Prochlorococcus marinus XMU1411: one gene and its partner. The protein of the gene in region 2 binds, or shares a complex with, the protein of the main gene of each other region. Links are inferred from orthologs where the notes say so. Each region holds a gene or a part of one and is shown on either strand. Other genes may lie near its edges.

Region 1 (3,399 bases), on a different replicon or contig from region 2:
ATAGATATATAAGATAATAAAATTTATAAATTTGAATAAATCATACTAATGATTCTTATAAATGGGAAAAATTAAAAAAACAATAATCTTTCAATCAATATATTATGTCCTTTCGATGTCCAAGAATATAATGATGGCTAAGAAGTATTGCAATGAGGGAGTTTTAAGTGTAACCGTACTGCCTTAAAGACAGTACTACTTACTTTGCAGCTTCTGAATAGCAGTTTGTTTATCAATACTAGGGACATCGCTTAAACCGTTTGCATCAAACCAAGGAGCACTTGCCCAATCAAACCCTTCACCAAAAGTGTTGTCAGGTGCTGTTATGTACCAATGGCATGAAGTGTCAGGAACGTCGACAGCACATTTTGACCAATCATCTGACCACTGGGGAACTTGTACCCACAGCACTGAAGATAGTAATAGAGATAATAAATTGATCATGAACTTTATAATACAACATTAATTAGTTTTATAGGATTATTATTTATCTTATATAAGAATTATACATAGACTAGTTTATAGTCTCATATAAGATTAGTAATACATTCAATTCCTCAATTTAGTATTAAAGCATGTTTCAACATTAGAAATGATATTTGAATGTATTGATGTAATGTCCGAGTCAAGTAATGTTTTATCTTTATCTCTATAAGATAATCTAAATGTATAACTTATATGATCATCTCCAAATTTAGAATCTTCAAAAACATCAATTAAATTTACTTCCTCTAAGAGATTTTTTCCTGTTTTTCTTATCTGTGAAGTTATTTCGCTAATTAAAAATTTCTTACTAAAAACAAAATTTATATCCCTTTCCATTTTCGGAACAATTGGATATGGCTTATATATTGGAATCCATTTATTTTTTCTTGTACTAGCTCCCAAAAGGTTAGAAACATTTATGTTAAATAAATAAACTTTTTTTAATGACTTCTTTTCTAAAATTAGTTTGGGATGTATTTCACCAAAATAACCTGCATCTTTCCCTTCAATAACTAATTTGGCTGTTCTTCCTGGATGAAGAAAATTAATTGAATCAGTAGGTTTATCCTCAATTTTTATATTCAAAGATGATAAAGCCTCTTTTAACTTTCCTCTCGCCTGATAATAATTAAGATCGTTATCCTTTTCCGAATTTATCCATTTTCCAAATTTTTTATTACCATAAATCGCACCATTGAGAACTTCTTCTTGAATGAACTCAGTTTTCTTTTGAAAAATATTTCCAATTTCAAATATATAACAACTTGTTTGTCCAGCTTTTATATTACGGTTTACTATCTCCAAATGTTCTTTCCAGATATTATCTCTTAGGCAACTAGTTTCTAATAACAAAGGATTAGATATCTTTATAAGTTTTTCATTATCTTCTGGAACAAGAGAGTAGCTTAGTACCTCGTTAAAACCATTTTCTGTGAAACCATTTTTTACTTTTCTCAATGCCAACTGTTCTGATGACAATTTTCCAGGCTTAATTGGATTAGGAAGGTTTAAGTCAAATCTGTCATACCCTATTAATCTCGCAATTTCTTCAATTAAATCTATTTCTCTCATTAAATCATGTGATCTATTTGGTATTACTGCTACATCCCAGCCATATTCTTTATTCTTTAATGTACAACCTATGAGTGTTAATTTATCAACTATTTCATTATCAGATAAATTTCTTTTTTCAAATTTATCGTTAATTATTATTGGGCCAAGAATTTTATGTATTCGATTTCTTCGTAGTTTAATAAATATATCTTCATTTTTATTTAAATTCGAAGTATTGATAATTGGTGAATTAATAGAAAAATATTCTTCTAAAAGATTAATTGCCCTTGTTACGGCACTTATTGTGTTTTTTGATGAAATCCCTTTTTCATACCTACTGCTAGATTCTGTTCTTATGCCAACCGCCTTTGATGATTTTCTTATGGTAACTGGATTAAAAACGGCGCCTTCAAGGTAAATAGAAGACGTAGTATTACTTACAGAAGTCTCTAAACCTCCTATCACCCCAGCAATAGCAACAGGTTTATCGCAACAAGTAATTACTGTAATATTTTCATTTAAATCATATTTTTTACCATCTAAACAAACAAGGCTTTCGTTATCCTTAGCTTTTCGTACAGAAAAGTCTTCTGGAGAAACTTCCTTTCCTGTGAAGTTAGATAGTTTTTCTTTGTCAAACGCATGCAAGGGTTGACCTTGTTCTAAAAGAATATAGTTTGTCAAATCAACTAGAAGATTAATCGACTTTATACCTGATTTTTCTATACGGTCTTTAAGCCATTTTGGAGATAATTTATCTCCATTTACTCCATCAATACAGCTTATTGTATATATGCAATTAGATTCTATAGCCTCTGGACAAAGTTTAATTCCCTTAAGTAAATGAATTTTGTATTTATGGTTTAATTCTGGAAAATTTAATGTGGATTGTAAAAGGGCAGAAATTTCGCGGGCTATACCTATAACAGACATTCCGTCTGGTCTATTAGCTGTAATGGCTAAATCATATATAAAATCATTTAATTGAAGCAAGTCAGACCCTGGAGAGCCCAATTCATATTTTAAGGCCAAATCTTCATCAATGATCTCTATCCCTTCACTAGAGTCTTCTAATCCAAGCTCCTGCAGAGAGCATATCATTCCTTCACTAATGACACCTCTAATCTCACTTCTTTTAATAGTTAAATCAACTGCATTTAATTTCGCGCCGACAGTTGCGACATAAACATAAATATTTGGTTTAATATTGCGTGCACCACAGATGATTTGTAAATTCTTTGATGTACCAATATCGACTTGGCAAATTGAAAGTTTGTCAGATCCTTCGTGTTTTATAACAGATAATACCTTACCTAAAACAACACCATTTACATTTTCTGAACAATCTTCTAATGATTCAACCTCAAATCCACCAATAGACAATTTCTCAGAGAGATCTTCTGGAGTAGAAGTAATTTCTACTAAATTTTTCAACCAATTTTGAGAAACTTTCATGTATATTTTTTAATCAATGATAATAAAAGAAATGAGCATATCTTCAAAAAAGTTTGTTGAAGATGTACAATAGAAAATTATACAATAAAGTATTAATCAAAATGGCCAAAAAAGGGACAAGAGTTGTAGTGACCCTGGAATGTACTGAAGCTAGGACAAGCACAGATCCTAAGAGATCAAATGGTGTCTCAAGATATACTACTGAAAAGAATCGTAGAAATACAACTGAAAGATTAGAACTAAAAAAGTTTAATCCTCATTTAAACAGAATGACTATTCACAAAGAAATAAAGTAACCACATCAAATTAAATAAAATCATGCCTAATTCAATTTTTAAAAAACAATTATCACCTATCAAACCTGGAGATCCTATTGACTATAAGGATGTAGAACTACTAAAAAAA
Region 2 (3,182 bases):
TTGGTAATTGGAGGATGTGATAAAAAAACTAAACTTCAGATCATTAATTTAGCTCAAGATATGAGTATTGGAGATATTATTGTTATTCCAATAATAGATATTCAAACTATTGATGCATTAAAAGAAAGACTAGAAGATAAAAGCTTCCAAACAAAGTTAAATTTGATTCAGACTTACAAAAGTTTGAGTATAGCTGAGGGAACAAGATTGGAACCAAATAATCCTGTTTTTTTACTAACAGGGAAAAAGGTAAATTAAAAAATCTTTATTTATTTGGTTTAGCTACATGGGGTAGACCCCAACCTAGTTTATTTCTTAAAACCTGGAAAAATTCATGGTCTTCAAGTCTAATGAACTTCACCGAATGTTTACTTTTTCTTATTAAAACTCTATCCTCAGGCCAAACATAACAACCAGCATTTCCATCAACAACCATTACTAATCTCTCAGGAGTTGCTGGGAAAACAGTTACTGGCTCTGAATCATTAAAAACTAGTGCTCTCGATGCTAACGAATGTGGAGCAATTGGAGTTAGTTGAACAACTGGGCAATCAGGCGTAATGACTGGCCCTCCAGCACTAAGTGAATATGCTGTGGAGCCAGTTGGAGTAGATAAAATTACTCCATCAGCTGAAATATCAACAGGGGCATGTCTTCCTATTGAAATCTCAAAATGACACATACTTGTTAGTGGTTCTCTATGGAGAGCCATCTCATTCAAACAGAGAGACTCCCATCTCCTCTGATCATTTCTCATTACGCTTACAATAAAACATGTTCTTTCTTCAATATCCCAATTTCTAGAAATAAGTTTATCAATAGCTTGATTTAAATTTGATAAATAAGCTTCTGCAAGAAATCCTAGATGACCAGTATTTATGGTAAGGATAGGAATTTTTGCTGGTGCCGTTTGCCTAGCCGCTGAAAGCACAGTTCCATCCCCACCAAGAACAATTGCAAATTCCATTGATGAATCAAAACCATCTGGGACACAATTCGAATATCCCAAAGGTCGCACGTGTTGATCAGGATTAGCAAATCCAACCATCCCGCCAGAACTACTAACTCTTACAACTTCATAATTAGATTTTTTCAATTTTTCCTGAACAGAACTTGCAGTTTGTACGGCCAGTTCTTTACCATCATTAACTATTAGTCCCGCTTTACGTACCAATCAAAAAATTAAAGCTAGAACCATATTAAACTAATTTGCTAGACAATACTAATAAAAAACTTAATTCCACTAGAACTGCTCTAGAAATCTAAGATCATTTGTATAGAATTTTCTGATATCGTCAATTTGATGCCTTACCATACAAAATCTTTCAACTCCTAATCCAGCTGCGAATCCAGTCCATTTCTCAGAATCTATTCCTAATTTTTCTAAGACTTTAGGATCTACCATTCCGCATCCCATTACTTCTAACCATTTACCTTTCCATTGAACGTCTACTTCTGCAGAAGGTTCAGTAAATGGGAAATAACTAGCTCTGAACCTTACAGGAATATCTCCAAAAAAAGTTTTTAAAAAAGTAAGAACCGTTCCTCTTAAGTGACTAAAATTAATATCTTGATCAATACATAAAACCTCAACCTGATTAAATACAGGAGAGTGAGTAGCATCAACAGCATCTCTCCTATAAACTCTCCCAGGCGCAATAATTCTTACTGGGGGAGGATTATTTTCCAAGTATCTTATTTGCACTGGAGAAGTATGGGTCCTCAAAAGTCGATTTTCATCAAGATAGAAAGTATCTTGCATATCTCTTGCAGGATGATTTTTGGGTATATTAAGAGACTCAAAATTATAAAAATCACTTTCTATTTCAGGACCACTTTCAACTGAATATCCTAAACCACAAAATATATCAATGATTTCATCTTGGGTTGATATTAAAGGATGTTTATTTCCATTAGGGGTTCCAATTGAAGGAACAGTAACATCAATGTTTTCGTTTTTAATCTTTTGATCTAGGGCTTCACTATTTAGTTGATTTTTTCTTTGGTTAATTAATTCCTGCAAATTTATTTTTATTAAATTTGCCTTCTGGCCAACAATTGGTCTATCAGCAGCAGATAATTGACTCATTGTTTTTAGAATAATTGACAAATTACCTTTTTTTCCTAGAAGGGAAACTCTCAATTGATCTAGTTCTTGATGAGTATTAGCATTATTTATATTATTTTTTGCTGTTAGAGAAAGATTATTTAATTTTTCCTCAATTTGACTTAATGATTCAATTTGACTCACTGATATAGTAAAAATAAGTATTATTTTATCTTACTTAAACATCGTCCATAAATAAAATCAATTGATTAATGAAATCGCTAAATATATTAATTAGTAATGATGATGGGGTTTTTGCAGAGGGGATAAGAGCTTTAGCAAAATCAGCACAAAAAAGAGGACATAACATAACAGTTGTATGTCCCGACCAAGAAAGATCAGCGACTGGTCATGGTCTTACTCTGCAGGCTCCTCTTAGAGTGGAAAGAGCGGACGAATTATTTGGGGAAGGCATTAAAGCTTGGGGATGTTCTGGAACGCCCGCTGACTGTGTTAAATTAGCACTTTCTGAATTATTGGAGAATAAACCAGATCTAGTCCTCTCTGGAATAAATCACGGTCCAAATTTAGGGACAGATATTTTTTGTTCAGGCACAGTTGCTGCAGCAATGGAAGGCACTTTAGAAAATGTTCCCTCCATGGCAATAAGTGTTGCAAGTTTTAAGTGGAAGAATTTTGAATTTGCTGGAGAAATTGCTATTAATATTGCCGAACAAGCAATTATGGATAATTGGCCTCCTTCACTTCTTTTAAATCTGAATATCCCGCCCTGCGAGAAAAATAAAATAAAAGAATTATCCTGGACAAGATTATCAATTAGAAAATATAAAAATCAATTTTCTAAACGAGAGGATCCAAGGGGTGATGATTATTATTGGCTAGCCGGTGAAGTTGTTTTGGATCTTAAATCAAAAGGTTATGGTCCAAAGAATTGGCCAAGTGACGTATCTCAAATACAAGCAAATAAAATATCTCTTACGCCTGTTGAACCAGACTTATTTTGGAGGGGTGGTTTAGAGTTATTACCTAAAATCAATAATTCATTTGTAAATCCTTCTTAAAAGCCATAAAGAAAAGCAAAGTCCAAAAAAGTGGGCAGCAATAACTTGGGTAT

What was found.
Region 1: the proteins of pheS (region 2) and pheT are in contact, whole or in part, in a crystal structure (PDB 6P24), measured with the Escherichia coli proteins. The link is inferred for Prochlorococcus marinus XMU1411 from one-to-one orthologs.

The regions. Positions count from the first base shown.
Region 1 is NZ_JAAORI010000003.1:564,396-567,794, forward strand. What follows is about bases 273-3,332. They hold pheT (phenylalanine--tRNA ligase subunit beta), read right to left. Parts: upstream 2,995-3,332; coding sequence 550-2,994; downstream 273-549. Other genes in these bases: HA145_RS04875 (hypothetical protein), read right to left, coding at 273-444; rpmG (50S ribosomal protein L33), read left to right, coding at 3,096-3,290; rpsR (30S ribosomal protein S18), read left to right, coding at 3,313-3,332. In the rest of the region: more of HA145_RS04875, read right to left, coding at 196-272; more of rpsR, read left to right, coding at 3,333-3,399.
Region 2 is NZ_JAAORI010000004.1:202,348-205,529, forward strand. Bases 248-3,090 are described here. They hold pheS (phenylalanine--tRNA ligase subunit alpha), read right to left. Parts: upstream 2,252-3,090; coding sequence 1,244-2,251; downstream 248-1,243. Other genes in these bases: cbiT (precorrin-6Y C5,15-methyltransferase (decarboxylating) subunit CbiT), read left to right, coding at 248-258; HA145_RS07135 (NAD(+) kinase), read right to left, coding at 266-1,174; surE (5'/3'-nucleotidase SurE), read left to right, coding at 2,320-3,090. Outside these bases: more of cbiT, read left to right, coding at 1-247; more of surE, read left to right, coding at 3,091-3,129; HA145_RS07150 (DUF3611 family protein), read right to left, coding at 3,109-3,182.